Regions from separate parts of the Nocardiopsis sp. NPDC058789 genome, predicted to be linked through region 3. Evidence: predicted binding sites of a transcription regulator. Region 3 holds the regulator's gene; each other region holds the start of a gene.
What was found. Region 3 encodes LexA, which represses DNA repair genes until DNA is damaged. Its sites were predicted from a motif close to TCGAACANNTGTTCGA; they were not measured.
Positions count from the first base shown of each region.

Region 1: the regulator LexA is predicted to act here: its motif matches at 1,437-1,452, upstream of ACFW3L_RS01835 (DUF6504 family protein).
Region 2: the regulator LexA is predicted to act here: its motif matches at 2,592-2,607, upstream of ACFW3L_RS09065 (DUF6504 family protein).
Region 4: the regulator LexA is predicted to act here: its motif matches at 1,375-1,390, upstream of recA (recombinase RecA).

Region 1 is NZ_JBHYOW010000001.1:419,140-423,061, reverse strand. Features, by position in the region: gene ACFW3L_RS01840 (protein kinase) at 1-1,197, opposite strand, end outside; gene ACFW3L_RS01835 (DUF6504 family protein) at 1,539-1,826, shown strand; gene ACFW3L_RS01830 (GNAT family N-acetyltransferase) at 1,981-2,556, opposite strand; gene ACFW3L_RS01825 (peptidoglycan recognition family protein) at 2,705-3,838, opposite strand.
Region 2 is NZ_JBHYOW010000005.1:256,762-260,683, forward strand. Features, by position in the region: gene ACFW3L_RS09050 (LPXTG cell wall anchor domain-containing protein) at 1-124, opposite strand, end outside; gene ACFW3L_RS09055 (DivIVA domain-containing protein) at 780-1,475, shown strand; gene ACFW3L_RS09060 (M48 family metallopeptidase) at 1,581-2,507, shown strand; gene ACFW3L_RS09065 (DUF6504 family protein) at 2,621-2,881, shown strand; gene ACFW3L_RS09070 (NUDIX domain-containing protein) at 2,982-3,452, opposite strand; gene ACFW3L_RS09075 (GNAT family N-acetyltransferase) at 3,492-3,922, opposite strand, start outside.
Region 3 is NZ_JBHYOW010000001.1:291,651-295,572, forward strand. Features, by position in the region: gene nrdR (transcriptional regulator NrdR) at 1-314, opposite strand, end outside; gene lexA (transcriptional repressor LexA) at 1,002-1,655, shown strand; gene ACFW3L_RS01280 (alpha/beta hydrolase family protein) at 1,706-2,791, shown strand; gene ACFW3L_RS01285 (hypothetical protein) at 2,971-3,648, opposite strand; gene ACFW3L_RS01290 (hypothetical protein) at 3,645-3,922, opposite strand, start outside.
Region 4 is NZ_JBHYOW010000004.1:50,087-54,008, reverse strand. Features, by position in the region: gene ACFW3L_RS06365 (ATP-dependent helicase) at 1-1,002, opposite strand, end outside; gene ACFW3L_RS06360 (DUF3046 domain-containing protein) at 1,124-1,318, shown strand; gene recA (recombinase RecA) at 1,500-2,621, shown strand; gene ACFW3L_RS06350 (regulatory protein RecX) at 2,614-3,207, shown strand; gene ACFW3L_RS06345 (class I SAM-dependent methyltransferase) at 3,402-3,922, shown strand, end outside.

The DNA.
Region 1 (3,922 bases), 130 kb from region 3:
ACCCTGCTGTGGGCCGGACCACGGTGCCTGGGGGTGGGAGGGAACCGGGGGGTACTGCTGCGGGTGCTCACCGGGCGGCACGGGCGGTGGGAACGGGGCCTGGTGGAGCTGGGTCCGCGGGGCCTGCGGCGGCGTGGGTCGCTGGTGCGTGTCCTCGTGCCGTGTTGGCAGGACGGCGCCCGGGTCGGAGGCCGACGGCTGGCCGTCGGGCGGCGTGGAGGCGGCCTCGGCCGGAACCTGTTCCTGGCGCCCCTGTTCCTGGAGGCCCGGTTCGGTGGGCTCCGGAGGCTGGCCCGGCACCGGGGTGCTGCTCGGCGGCGCCCACGACGTGGTGATCGTCCGACGCACCTCCGCCTCCTCCGGATCCTGCTGCCCGGTCAGGTGGGCCAGCAGCTGCTGGGAGGTGGGGCGGTTCTCGGGCTTCTTGTCCAGCGCCGCCGTGACCAGGTCCACCAGGCTGGGGTCGAGCCCGTCCAGCTTGGGTGACGCGGTGGAGATGTTGTGCAGGACCGCCGGGACGGTGCCCGCGTCGAAGGGCGCCCGACCGATGCCCGCGAAGGCGACCAGACAGCCCCACGCGAAGACGTCGGCCGCCGCCGTGGCCTGTTCGCCCAGGATCAGTTCCGGCGCCATGTAGGAGGGGGTGCCCATGAGCTGGCTTGAGCGGGTGACCGCGTCGCTGGCGTCGTCCAGGGCACGGGCGATCCCGAAGTCGATCACCTTCGGGCCGACCGGGGACAGCAGGACGTTGGCGGGCTTGAGGTCCCGGTGCACGATCCCCGAACCGTGGATGGCGGTCAGCGCCGCCGCGACGCCCATCGCCAGCCCGTCCAGGGTCCCGCCGTGCATCGGCTCGCCACCGCGCACCGCCTGGTCCAGGTTGGGGCCCGGCACGTACTCCGAGACGATGAAGAGGGGTTCTCCCTCCAGGCGGGCGTCGATGACCCCGGCCGTGGAGAAGCGGGCGACCCGGCGCGCGGAGGCGACCTCGCGGGCGAAGCGCAGTCGGAAGGACTCGTCGTCGGCCAGGTCGGGGTGGATCAGCTTGACGGCCACGGCACGGTCGGCGGCGTCCCTGGCCAGGTACACGGTGCCCATGCCACCGCGTCCCAGACGGCCGACGATGCGGTAGCCGTCGAGTTCGCGCGGGTCTCCGGCGCGCAGGGGTTTGCCGCTTTCGTGTCCGTTGGACGTCACAGTTGGGGGTCCCTTGTATGGATCGTGTGATTCGCGTCTAACAGCGTACCGATCTCGACACGCCGACGCGTTCCGGTTGTTGACGGCCGTTCCGGGCGCGGAAGCGGGTCGGAACTGGGCCGATGCGAGTCGTGGCGGACGGTTCCGCGACGCCGGTCGGGTTCGGGCGCGGGGGTGCTACGGGAGGTGATGTCGGGAACGCGGAATAGGTTCCACGGAACCCCCGCCTTCGCTAGGATTCGAATACGTGTTCGAACGCCTGGCCGTACTTCCCCACGGACGGGCGCTCCGGCGGCGTGCCTCGTACGCGCGGCCGGACACCAGCCAGGAGGAGTCGGTCGATGCTGGGGGGAACTGTCGTGGGACGGTACTTCGGGGCGAAGGTCACGGTCGTCGAGGACGGGGGCCGACCCACCCGGTTCACCTGGGACGGTCGCGTGTACGGGGTGCGGAGGATCATCGACCACTGGGTCACCCTGCGGCGTGACTGGACTCCCGGCAACGGGTCACAGGTTCCCGAACGCGGACACTGGCGGGTGGAGGCGGGCTCCGCCTACGCGCAGGGCGTGTACGAACTCCGGCACGACGGCACGACCGGCGAGTGGACGCTCAGCCGCGTCTGGGGCTGAGCGCACGACACCGCCTCCCCGCACGTCCTCGGGCGGCTCTCGTGCACCCGGCCGGTTCCCGCGCGTCCTCGGGCGGGTTCCTCGGGTGCCCCCGGGCGGGGAGGCGGCTCCCGCGCGCGGTGAGCGGCGGGAAGGCTCGTCGGGTGCGGCCCCCTCAGAGGATGTCGCTCGGGACCAGTCCGTACGAGGCCAGGTCCGAGCGGCCCTCGTGCAGGGGCATCGCGTTCCGGTCGGTGCCCTCCCGCTGGAACCCGGCGGCCTCGGCCACCCGGCACGAGCCGGTGTTTCCGGTGGCGGCCTTGAGTTCCACGCGCTGGAACCCCTGGCCGAGGGCCCATCGGGACACCGCCACGACGGCCTCGGTGGCCAGTCCGCGACCCCGGCCCCACGGCGAGATCCAGTAGCCGATCTCGGTGACCATCGCCGCCCACTGCGTACGCAGCAGCGCCACCGACCCCGTGAACCGACCGGACTCCCGGTCGACCACGGCCCAGTGCTGGCCGTCGCCTCCGGTGCGGATGGCCGGGGCGAGGCGCAGACAGAAGTGCTCGGCCGACTCCCGCGTGTAGGGCAGCCCGGGCGCGGGCAGCGGGATCCACCGCTGGAGCTCGGGGTCCACGCACGAGGCGTGGACGTCGTCGATGTCCCGTTCGAGCAGGGACCGCAGGCGCAGGCGCTCGGTCTCCAGGATCACCGCGGGCATGATCGGAGCGCTCTGGACGGTGGCCATGCGAGTGTTCCCCCTGTTGCGTACGGACGGCCGTTCCGGGCATCGCTCAAGATACGCCTCCCGGGGGTGCGGGGTACGGCGGTGCACCGTCCCCCGCACCCGACCGGCCCGGTGGCGGAACGCCGGAACGTCCCGCCACCGCGGGGGTTCAGAGCAGGCCGCGCGCGACCCGCTGGCGGATGACCGTGTCGAACACCTCGGAGAAGGCGTTGCCCGGGCACTCGGTCTGGAGCCAGTCCCGGTGCCGTGCCACCGCCTCCTGTTCGGTCGCCGCACCGGTGTCCGGGTGGACGTACTCGATCCTCTCGGACGGGTCCACGCCGGTGAGCGCGCACAGGATCCGCAGGACGTCGACGAGGGAGTCCTGGGCCGCCTGGGTCGGCAGCTCGTCGGTGAAGTCACCGAGCAGGCACACGCCGATGTTGCCGTGGTTGAACCCGAACGCGTGGCCGGCCGTCACGGACTCGGCCAGGCCGGGCAGGGGAACCCCTCGGAAGATCGGGAGACCGCCGCCCGAGTGGCGCCCCTCGTAGACCACGCCCCGGGGGTCCACCAGCAGGTGGTAACCGACGTCGCCCCACCCCTGTTGGACGGCGTGCAGGTGGTACACGGCCCGCATGTCCGCCGCGTGGTCGTCGGTGGTCGCCATCGCCGTGTGGTGCACGGTCAGCGCCTGCACGCGGTGGAACTGGGCGGGCCAGAGGTCCTCGCCCTCGTCGCCGAAGCGCAGCGACTCGTCGGCGCCCCACCCCGCCCGGGTGCGCACCCGCAGGGTGGATCCGCCGGTGAGGGTGGTGACCCCGTCGTCCTCGGCGGACAGGGACACCCGCTCCTGTCCGCCGAACCGCAGCTCCTCACCGTCGTGCAGGTTCACGGCGGTGAGGTCGGCGCCGTCCGCGCCGCGCACCTCGTAGCCGGTCGCGCCCTGGGGCGCCCGCGCCATGGCGGAGGCCGTGGGCGCCAGGTGTTCGGGTCCGGCCGTGTGGAAGTGCAGTTCCCGCCAGTCGCTCAGGTCTCCCTCGGCGGTCTCGAAGCGCACGGCGGCCCCCTCGGAGACGGCCGTGGGCGCCTGGGTGACGGAGACGAGGTCGAAGCGGCGCTCGGGGCGTACGAGGGTGCCGGTGGAGCGGGCCTCCTCGGCGAGGACCCTGGGCGCGGTCAGGGTCGTGGAGGTCTCCGTGGTGGTCCGTGCGGAGGCGCTGGCGGAGGCGAGCAGTGCGGGGGCGAGCGCGGACAGGCCGGTGACCGTGGTGGCACCGGCGAGGAAGTGACGCCGTCGCATGGAGGGTTCGTTCCGTTCTTGTGGGGGCTGATGCCGGGTTCAGGGGCTTTCGGGTACGGAAAAGCGTGCCACAGGGGAGTGACG
Region 2 (3,922 bases), on a different contig from region 3:
AGCCCCACCCGTAGGTGTCGGCGTGGGCGGGCGAGGCGGCGCCCAGGGTGAGGGCGCCCAGCGCGGCGAAGGCGACACCGCCCTGGAGCACGCGGCGTGCGGAGATTCGAGAAGCGTTCTTCAAGATCAATCCTCGTGTGGATCGTCCAGGCCCACATGGGTCGGGGCCAGGCCTGGTCTGGGCTTCCACCGCCGGAACACAAAGGCGGGAAGTCTCGGAACGCGGAATCACGGACCAGGGTCGAATGGGGGACGGCCAAGGCACACAGAAGCCTATGACCTGCGAAAATAGAGAGCTTGCGCGGTTTCGGCCCGCAGAGGGCAAGAGCCGGAAGAACCGGCTGAGTTGCTTTCCATTCCCTACGATGACAATACAGTCCAGCCAAAGATCAAATGCATGATCACTGATCTCGAAAACATCACAATGAACCTTTGAATGCACTGAGTAACCGCGCTCGATAATTCTGGTTATTCTTTTGGATTCAGGTAAACCTTCTCCCGGCCGGAGCGTCTTACAAGGAAGACGTCGGCCGTGAGGACACCCGACCGGCGCCCGTTCCGCGTCCGCACCGGCCGGAACCACCGGCCGGTGTGGCACGGGTCACCTCCTCTCGGCATAATGCGAACCATGAGTTCCCCCCTGCCTTCCCGTGTCCGCCCTCCGCGTGTGCGTCCGCCCGGCCGGGGACGGCCCCGGCACCGTCCGACGGACGACCGGAGCACCCGGGACGCACACGCGAACGCGCGATAGCGCACCTACGAACCTCGTGAACTGCACAATGGGGACCATGCCTCTGACACCGGCGGACATCCGCAACAAGAAGTTCCACACGGTGCGTCTGCGCCCGGGTTACAACGAGGAGGACGTGGACGCGCTCCTCGACCGGATCGAGGCGACGCTGGTCGCGCTGGAGGGCGGGCCGCGCACCGGACCGCTGCTCACCGCGGACGAGATCCGCAACTCCCGGTTCCGCACCACCCGGATGAGCCCCGGCTACCGCGAGGACGAGGTGGACGACTTCCTCGACCTCGTCGTCGCCGACCTCGCCGGACGCGGCCTGGGCCAGCCCGCCGCGCCGCCGCCCCTGCCTCCGCGCCCGGGCCAGGACGGGCCCCGCCCGCCCCACCCCGGCCAGGGGACGGGGTACGCGGACCCGCGCCGTCCCGGCCCGCCGCCCGGCACCCCGGCGGACGGCCCCCGGATGGCGCCCCAGGACATCAGGGAGAAGCGCTTCGCCACCACCCGACTGACCACCGGCTACAACGAGCAGGAGGTGGACGAGTTCCTGGACCGCGCCGAGTACACCCTGGAGGTCCTTCTCCAAGGGAGGCCGGACCGCGCCACGCTCAGCTCCGCCGAGGTGGAGCGCGTCCAGTTCGCCACCACCCGGGCCCGCCCGGGGTACGACCCGGCCCAGGTCGACCACTTCCTCGACGAGCTCGCGGAGGAGTTCCGCCGGTACGAACACCCCTGAGCCCGGACACGCCGCCTCCGCCACACCACACGAAGGGAAGCGGAAAGTAATATTTAGGCACAGGGAGTAGTCATTCCCTGACACGGGCGGCCCGAGGGGAGCAGTATGCGACATTCCATGCCGTCTTGGGGGACCTCACCGACCAGCGCGGTCCACGGGGTCCCCGGCTGCACCGCCGCCCCCGGACCGTGGTCGGCGCACCAGCCCTCCCCACAGGCGAGCGAACCGTACCCCGCCGACTCCGACGAGGAGGTCGTCCCGGCCTCGGCTCACCCCTGGGAGAGACCGTTGCTGGCCCTGGCCGTGACGGTGACGCTGGCGCTGACCGCGGTGCTGCTGCGCCTGGTGTGGTCGGTGTCGGGTTCGCTGCTGTGGACGGCGCTGGCACTGGTCACGGTGCCGTTGGTCTGCTGGTCGGCGCGCGGCCTGCGGTACGCCCGCGAACGCGCCGAGTCGGTCCGGATCTCTCCGACCCAGTTCCCCGAGGCGTACCGGGTGGTGGGTTCGTTGGCGCGGGACATGGGGCTGGCCCGGCGCCCGGAGGCCTACGTCCGGCCGGGGCCGGTCTCGGTGCGCGCGGACGCCGCCGCGCACGGACTCCGGCGCTACCTGGTGCTGCCCGACGCGGTCTTCGACGACCACGGCCTCCCCCGGGACCGGGAGGCCCTCGCCTTCCTCGTCGCGCACCAGGTGGGCCACCTCGCCGCCGGTCACACGGGCTACTGGCGGCGGGTGGCCACCCTCGGCGCCGACCTGGTCCCCGGCCTCGGCTCGGCGCTGTCCCGGGCCTGCGAGTACACCGCCGACAACCACGCCCACGCGCACGTGCCCGAGGGCGCGCACGGGGTGCGGCTCTACGCCGGAGGCCCGACCCTGTACCGGCGGGTGAACCTGGGCGAGATGGCCGCCCGGGCCCACACGGACCGGGGCTGCTCGCTGCTGCTCTATCACCTGCTCTCCCGACACCCCGGCAACACCCGCCGCATGGCCGCCCTGCGCGACCGCGACCGCCGGGGCCGGGTGTTCCTGTAGCCCGCCAGCCCCGGCATCCACCGCTGCGACCAGGAGCTTCTCCACGAAGCGCGACCCGCGCCACCCTCAGGAGACTTGACGTGTTCGAACAGGTGTTCGATAGACTGTCCCTCGTGAGTCTCCTGAACGACCAGATCAACGTCCGTTCCACCGACCGTGGTCACCCGGTCCGGTTCACCTGGCGCGGCCACACCTTCCGTGTGCGTCGGATCATCGGTGACTGGCCCGCGCGGCCCGGCGCCCCGGGCGTACCCGCCACGCACATCCACCTGCTCCGGGTCGCGGCCGAGTCCGAGACCGGCCAGCCCAGCATCATCGACATCTCCCGTGACGCCGCCTCGGACCGCTGGACCATGCGCCGCCAGTGGAGCTGACGGACGTGTCCCGCCCGCCGCTCGGCTGCCCGGACGTACTCCTCCAGGGCGTGGCGCTCGGTGGCGCCGTTCAGCAGCGAGCAGGGCGGTCCGGAACCGATCAGCTGACGTAGTACGGCTCGCCCTCGTCGCGGCGGGCCCAGCGGATGCGTTCGAGGACGCGCTCGGCCATGGGCGGCGTCTCGGACTCCGTGAACCAGTCCACGTCCAGGCTCTCGTCGCCGTCGATCCTGGGTTCGCCTCCGACGGGGCGGCAGCGGAAGGCGAGGTCGAGGAACTGCACCCGGTCGCCGTTGGGATAGGTGTGCGGCTCCTGAGCGACCACGCTCACCAGGCGGTCCACCTCGACCCGTACGCCTGTCTCCTCCCACACCTCGCGGACCACCGCCTGGGCGGGCTGCTCCCCCGGTTCGAGGATGCCGCCGGGGGTGGCCCAGCGTCCGTCGTCGGAACGCTGGTGCAGCAGCACCCGGCCGTCATCGTCGAGCACCACTCCGGTCACCCCCACCAGGGGGAGGAGGGAGTGGCCGACGTGCTCGCGCATCTGGGTGACGAAGTCCGGGACGGGCATGCACACGACACTAACGCCGTCCCCCGTGCCTCCCCTCGATCAGCCACGCCCACGGCGGAGTTCGGCGTACTCGTGGTCCAGGATCGACATCAGGACCGCGTCGTGCCAGGCGCCGTCCCAGCGCAGGTGCTGGCGCCACACGCCCTCGCGGACAAACCCCGACCTGGCGTAGGAGCGTTCGGCGTTGGGGTTGAAGGCGAACACCTCCAGGGCCACCCGGTGCAGCCCGGCTGTCGCGAAGGCGTACTCCAGGACCAGGTCGGTGGCCTCGGTGCCGTAGCCCCGGCCGGTCCACGCCATGGAGTTGAGCGCGATCCGGTAGTGCGCCTCGGCGTTGTCCGGGTCGAGGTCGAGCAGCGCGCAGTCTCCGACGGCCGTGCCGTCCGGGGCGCGGATCAGCCAGTCGGCCCGGTCGTGCCGGTGCTCCCGCTCCGTGAACACGCGGCGCAGCTGTTCGGGGGTGAACTCCT
Region 3 (3,922 bases):
ATCTCGTGGGCGGGCACCTCGGCCACGCCGCGCCCCCGGATCTCCTCCTCGACCTGCTGGCCGAGCTTGGCCAGCGCGTCCTCGGAGACGGGGCGGCCCTGGCAGGCGCGGCGCACCCCGGCGATGATCTTGGTACGGCTGAAGGGTTCGGTGACCCCGGACCGCTTCGCCACCATGAGCAGGACCGTCTCCTGCGTGGTGAAGCGGCGTTCGCAGACGGGGCAGGTCCGACGGCGCCGGATGGCCGCGCCGTCGTCGGTGGACCTGCTGTCGATCACCCGGGTGTCCGGATGACGGCAGAACGGACAGTGCATCCCGGTTCACCTGGCTTTCCTGTACCCGACCAACAACCCTTGGAGTCTACTTAACCACAACTTATTGACCACGGCCCCCGTGTCAACACCAGATGTTGTGGTCGAACCTAGGCGCTCAGGCGGACACCCGCAACCCGGCCCACGGCGTGTCCCCAATCCGGCGGCGGAGGCCGCCAAGGAACGGGGTTCGAGGAGGTGGAAACGGGGGTGCGCGACTCCGGAAGCCGAATCCCAGGATAAGGGGGCGGGGACGCGCCGCCCGACGCCCGCCACACCGAACCGCCGACCGAATTCCCCTCCCTCCCGAGGCCGTGGAGCGACGGCGGGGCACGGCGAGACGAACCCCATACCGGATCCCGCATTCGACGGACAACGGCCACCGCACGCGTGTACACACATAAGTCCGGCCACCGGAAATCGGCGCGTGAAAACACAAAGGGAAATCCCTCCGCGACCCCGTCCACGGACTCTCGAACGCTTGTTTGATATCACCGTGTGCAACGACTAAAGTTGACCTTGATTTCACACCGGCTTCGCCGTCCGGTCCGCGTGGCCGGTGACCGGCCGCACACGCGCCCTGACCGAACCGAACACCGAGGAGGCCCGGCCGTGCCGGAGGAGAACCCCGGAGCCGTCGGCTCCGGACCCACCACCGTTCTTTCGCCCGTCGGCGAACCGGGCGCGTCCGTGCCCGACACCCCCAGGCTCACCGCGCGCCAGCAGAGTGTCCTCAACTGCATCCAGAGGTACGTCCGGGAACGGGGGTACCCGCCGTCCATCCGGGAGATCGGGGACACCGTCGGCCTGTCCAGCCCCTCCAGCGTGGCGCACCAGCTGAAGGTGCTCCAGCGCAAGGGGTACCTGCACCGGGACCAGAACCGGCCACGCGCCGTGGAGCTGCGGACCCCCGGCAGGGAGACCTCCCAGACCCTCACCCAGGAGGAGCTCACCGCCGACTCCACCAGGGCGGCCTCGGTCCCGCTGGTCGGCCGGATCGCCGCCGGTGGCCCGATCCTGGCGGAGGAGGCCGTGGAGGACGTCCTCGCGCTGCCGCGCCAGCTGGTCGGTGAGGGCCGCCTGTTCATGCTCACCGTGGTGGGCGACTCGATGATCGACGCCGCGATCACCGACGGCGACCTGGTGGTCGTCCGTCAGCAGCAGACGGCCGAGAACGGTGACATCGTCGCGGCGATGCTGGACGACGAGGCGACCGTCAAGGTGCTGCGCAGAGAGCCGGACGGGCACGTGTGGCTGATGCCGCGCAACGACGCCTACGAGCCCATCCAGGGTGACGAGGCCACCATCCTCGGCAAGGTCGTCACGGTCATGCGCAGGGTCTGAGCGCGGATCCCCGAAGCCGGGGGCGGTGGGTGGGCCGATACGCTGAGGACGTGTCGTCACCTGTCTCCGCCCCCGTGTCCCCCTCCCCGACCCGCGCCCTCCTGGCCGCGACCCTGGCCGCCGGGACGCTGCTGGTCTCCGCCTGCGCGCCCAGCGACGGCGGTGACGGGCCCGCCCTTCCCGGCGCCTCCGGGCAGGAGCGCGAGGTCTCCTTCGAGGGCGGCGGCTTCACGGTGCCCGGCACCTTCACCACCCCCGGGGGTGACGGGGGCACCGTCCCCGGGGTGCTCATCATCTCCGGCAGCGGCCCCACCGACCGGAACGGCAACGGCCCCGGGCGCCCCGAGGCCAACACCAACCTGAACCTCGCCCGTGTGCTGAGCGGGGCCGGTGCGGCGTCGCTGCGCTACGACAAGTTCGGCAGCGCCGACCCGGACGCCATGAGCGAAGCCGAGGAGGAGGCCCTCGACCAGCCGGTCGACCCCCTGGTCTTCGAGCGGCAGATGGCCGCCGCCTACGCGGAACTGGTCGCCCAGCCCGAGGTGGACCCCGAGCGCACCGTCATCCTGGGCCACAGCGAGGGCGCCCTGTTCGCCCTGCGCGCCCATGAGGTCCTCGACGCCGAACCGGCCCTGGTGCTGGCCGCCCCGCCCGGCACGCGCATGCTCGACCTCATCGACCGACAGCTGTCCGAGCAGGTCCGCACCGCCGAGGCCCAGGGCGGCGTCGGCGAGGTGACCGCCGCGACGATGCTCTCCGACCTGCGGGCGGGCCGGGCCGCGGTGCGCTCCGGCTCGGAGCTGCCCGAGACCGACTCCACCGGCCTGTTCGACGCGAACGGCGCGGACTACCTGGCGTGGATCGATTCCTTCGACCCGGTCGAGCTGGCCGAGGAGCTGCCCGGGGACACCCCGGTCCTGGTTCTGTGGGGCGACCGGGACGCCCAGGTCAACGAGGAGGAGATCGACCGGCTCATGACCGGTATGGACGGTGCCGAGCGGGTGGACCTGCCCGGCGCCGACCACATCCTGCGCGAGTACGACGACTCCCCCGGCGCCGCCGCCCTCGACGCGGACCGCGCCTTCTCACCCGACGTCACCCCGGCCCTGGAACGGTTCCTCGGCGGCCTGCGGTAGGCGGTCCCCGGACCGCGGGCCACCGGCCGGACTCGGTCGATCGCCCGGATCACCCGGGCGGGGACGCCCGCGAGGAAGTCCCGGCCGCCGGAGCGTTCCGCGACCGCGACGACGCCGGGCCGCCTCGCGCGTCCACGGCCGCTCCGCCGCCACCGGCGGGAGCATCCGCGGAACACGCCCTAGTCGTCCTGGTCGTCCCCGGAGGCGGGCAGCCGCTCGACGACGGCACGGGCGAGGACTTCGGCGTCCTCGGCCGCGACCGCCCCGTCCACGGACCCCACCGCGTCGTAGTCGGTGGCGGCGGTGTAGCAGGACTCGACGTACAGGTTGGAGACCCGCACGCCCACACAGCCCACCTCGAACGCGCCCTCCTCCACCCACGTGAGGGCCTCGTCGCCCAGGCCGTCCACCGGCTGGGCGTCGTTCCCTCCCGCCGTGGAGCGCAGGGTGTCGGCGGCGGTCTCCTGGCCGCCCTCGACCGGGGCGGCGACCATGACCAGGGTGGCGGCGGAGGGCACGGACTCGCCCGCACCCTCGGGGGTGGCCCAACGGCACTGCCAACCGGTCCCGAAGGCGTCCTGGGCGGTGCCGACGGTCTCCTCGATCTCGCTCTCGTAGCCCGGCACGAGTTCCGCCAGGGCCTCGGTCTCGCCGACCCCGCACTCGGGCGCGGCCTCGAACTCGCCCTCTTCCACGCCGTTGCCCAGCAGGTACCAGGCGAGCCAGCCCGCGAGAGCCAGCACGGCCACGATCAGGACGACGAGCAGGGTGACGGCCAGGCCCCGGCTCTGCGGCGGTGCGGCACCGGGGTCCTCCGGCTGACCGAAGTGCCGGGGTTCGGGATACGGGCCGGTCACAGGGCCTCCCCCAGCTGGTCGGCGAAGGCCACGATGGTCTCCTCGGCACGGTCGAAGGCCACCGGGTCGTCCTCGTCCACGGCGGTGTAGGAGACGCGGACCAGCAGGTTGTCGGTGTGGAAGGCGAGCTCTGCGGTGCCGGGGACCTGGCCGCGCCAGACCTCGGCCTCGGCTCCCGACCCCAGAACCACGGACGCGCCGCGCGGGGGCACGAGCGCGGCCTGGGCCAGGGCGGCGGACGCGTCACCGGTCACGGTCGGCTCGGCGGAGGCGT
Region 4 (3,922 bases), on a different contig from region 3:
GACCTCCTCACCGGGCAGACCGCCGTCGACGCGTTCGGCGTGGAGGTCGTTGAGCCGGGCACACAGCTTCTCGGCGGTACGGCGGCCGTTGGTGAACACGATGGTGGAGCGGTTGGCCTCGACCAGGTCCAGGACCCGGCGCTCCATGTGCGGCCACACCGAGCCCCGGCTCATGGTGTTGCCCGCGCGCGGGTCCGGGGGCAGGCCCTCGGCGGTGGCGGGCGGGCTCCCGGGTTCGTCCAGGTCGGGGACGGACGCCTCCACCCGCAGGTCCATGCGCGGGGTGTCCGGCGGTGCGACGATCACGGCGCCCGCACCGGGGGTGCCCCCACCGGTTCCGGTCAGGTAGGAGGCGACGGTCTCGCGCGGGCGCACGGTGGCGGACAGGCCGATCCGCTGGGCCGGGCGGTCCAGCAGGGCGGCCAGGCGCTCCAGGCTCAGCGCCAGGTGGGCGCCGCGCTTGGTCCCGGCCAGGGCGTGCACCTCGTCGACGATGACCGTCTCCACCCCCGCCAGTCCCTCGCGCGCCCGGGAGGTCAGGACCAGGAAGAGCGACTCGGGCGTGGTGATGAGGACGTCCGGCGGGTGGGTGGCCATCCGGCGCCGCTCCTGGGCCGGGGTGTCGCCGGTGCGCACCCCCACGGTGACCGGGGACAGGGCCTCCCCGCCGCGCTCGGCGGCGGCCGCGATCCCCGCCAGCGGCTGGCGGAGGTTGCGTTCCACGTCCACGGCGAGCGCCTTGAGCGGTGACACGTACAGGACCCGGCAGCGCCTCGTCCGGTCCGTCGGCACGGGGGCGTGGGTGAGGCGGTCCAGGGACCACAGGAAGGCCGACAGTGTCTTGCCGGACCCGGTCGGCGCCACCACCAGCGTGTCGCGGCCGGAGGCGATCGTCCGCCAGGCCTCGGTCTGGGCGGCCGTGGGACCGTGCGGGAAGGCCCGTCCGAACCAGGTCCGGGTCGCCGTTCCGAAGGGTGCCAGGGGGTCGGTCGCTCCGCTCATCGCACCAGTCTGCCCAAGGGGGCCGACAGATCGGCGCAGGACACCCGGTGCCCGGGACCCGGTGGAACCCGTCCTGTGGACGAGTCCCACCGGCTCCCTCCGGTCACTCATACTGGGGCCGATGAGACTCACTGTTTTCTGGCACAACATGCACGCCCAGTTCGGCGAGGCCTACGCGGACAGCCTGGCCAAGGACTACGTCATCGAGAAGCTCGGCTCCCGCACGGTCAACCAGGCGCTGGCCGACGGGATCTCGGCCAAGGAGGTGTGGCGGGCCGTGTGTGACGCGTTCGACCTTCCCGCCTCCGTGCGCTGACCCGTCCTTCGCCAAGCCCGCGTAAAAACCGGGACGCCAGGGGTTCGCACCGGATTTCGAACATGAGTTCGGGTAGTCTGGGTTCTCGACGGGCGGACGCCGAGCGTCGCGATTGTCGTACCGACCGCGTAGCGTCATGCGCATCATGAAGAAAAAGGCATCAACCCAACAGGGGAATCCCGTGGCATCTGGAGACCGAGACAAGGCTCTCGAAACAGCGCTCGCGCAGATCGAGCGGCAGTTCGGCAAGGGCTCCGTCATGCGCTTGGGGGACGACGACCGTCCGCCGATCGAGGCGATCCCCACCGGCGCCATCGCGCTGGACGTCGCCCTGGGTATCGGCGGCCTGCCCAAGGGCCGGGTCGTCGAGGTCTACGGCCCCGAGTCCAGCGGTAAGACCACCGTCGCGCTGCACGCGGTGGCCAGCGCCCAGAAGATGGGCGGCATCGCCGCCTTCGTCGACGCCGAGCACGCGCTCGACCCCGAGTACGCCAAGAAGATCGGCGTCGACACCGACAACCTCCTCCTCTCCCAGCCGGACACCGGTGAGCAGGCGCTGGAGATCGTCGACATGCTCATCCGCTCCGGCGCCGTCTCGATCATCGTGATCGACTCCGTGGCGGCCCTGGTGCCCCGCGCCGAGATCGAGGGCGAGATGGGCGACAGCCACGTCGGCCTCCAGGCCCGGCTCATGTCCCAGGCGCTGCGCAAGATCGCCGGTGCCCTGCACTCCACCGGCACCACCGCGATCTTCATCAACCAGCTCCGCGAGAAGGTCGGCGTCATGTTCGGCTCGCCGGAGACCACCACCGGTGGCAAGGCGCTGAAGTTCTACGCCTCGGTCCGCCTGGACGTGCGTCGCATCGAGACGCTCAAGGACGGCACCGACGCGGTCGGCAACCGCACCCGCGTCAAGGTCGTCAAGAACAAGGTCGCGCCGCCCTTCAAGCAGGCCGAGTTCGACATCCTCTACGGTGTCGGCGTCTCCCGTGAGGGCAGCCTCATCGACCTGGGCGTGGAGCACGCCATCGTGCGCAAGTCCGGTGCCTGGTACACCTACGACGGCACCCAGCTCGGGCAGGGCAAGGAGAACGCCCGCAACTTCCTGCGCGAGAACGTGGACGTGGCCAAGGAGATCGAGAAGAAGATCAAGGAGAAGCTGGGCATCCCCGGACAGGGTGACGACAGCGCCTCCGGCCCCGCGGAGCCCGCCAAGACCGACCCGGTCAAGGTCGAGGAGCCCAAGGCGCCCGCCAAGCGGGCCGCCGCCAAGACCACCAAGGCCGCCGCCCCGGATGCGTGAGGGGCGCCGGTCAGCCGACCGCGCCGGAGCGGCCGAGGCCGACCCGGTGAGCGCCGACGAGGAGGCCGCTCCGGGCGGGAGACCCGGAGCGGACCTCGAGAACAAGGCCAGGAACCTGGTCCTGAGGATGCTCACCCACTCCCCGCGCACCCGTGCCCAGCTGGAACGCTCCCTGCACCGCAGGGAGTACCCGGACGAGGTGGTGGAACAGGTCCTCAACGGCCTCGACGAGGCCGGGCTGATCGACGACGCCGCCTTCGCCCAGGCCTGGGTCTCCTCCCGGCAGCACGGCAGACACCTGTCCCGCCGGGCCCTGACCCAGGAACTGCGCACCCGGGGAGTGGAGGAGGAGACCGTCCGTGAGGCGGTCTCCGAGGTCAGCGACGAGGACGAGCAGGAGGCGGCCCGCGCCCTGGCCCGCAAGAGCCTGCGCGGAAGTCGTGGCAAGGACAAGGAGTCCCGGATCCGCCGCGCCCTGGGTGTCCTGGGTCGCAAGGGCTACCCGGGCGGTCTGTCCTACCGCATCGTGCGCGAGGAGATGGAACAGGAAGGCCTGGAGGCCGACCTGGACCACCCCGACCTCTAGCCGCCCGCTCGGGGGTGCGCTCATCCGTGCGACGTGGGTTCCGGCGGGTGATCACGCCGTGCCGGCCGCCCTCGGGCGCACCGGTCCCCACGGGACGCGGGTCGGAACGGCCCCGGTCGCCGTGAGCGTGGGCGGGGGCGGGGAGCGACGGCCCGCGCGACGCGGGCCACGCGCGGATGCTAGCTTCCCTTCCCATGACGGAGCACCAGGACCGGACCAGGGCGGCCTACGACGGGGTCGTCGAACTGTACGCGTCGTTGTTCGCCGGTCGGCTGGAGACCCAACCGTTCGCGCGGAACATGATCGGCACCTTCGCCGAGCTGGTGCGCGGGACGGGGAACCCACGGGCGGCCGATGTCGGCTGCGGTCCCGGGCATCTGACGGCCATGCTGGACGACCTGGGGTTGGACGCCTTCGGCCTGGACCTCTCCCCGGCCATGGTCGAGCACGCGCGGCGGGCGTACCCGTCCCTGCGGTTCGACGAGGCGCGGATGGAGGCGCTGCCGGTCGAGGACGGCGCGCTCGGCGGCGTGCTGGCCCACTACTCGATGATCCACACCCCGCCCGAGGAGCTGCCCGCGCTTCTGGCCGAGCAGGCGCGCGTCCTGACCACAGGGGGACTGCTGCTGGTCTCGTTCTTCGCCACGGACGGGCCGGAGACGATCCGCTTCGACCACAGGGTGGCACCCGCCCACAGCTGGCCCGCGGACCGGCT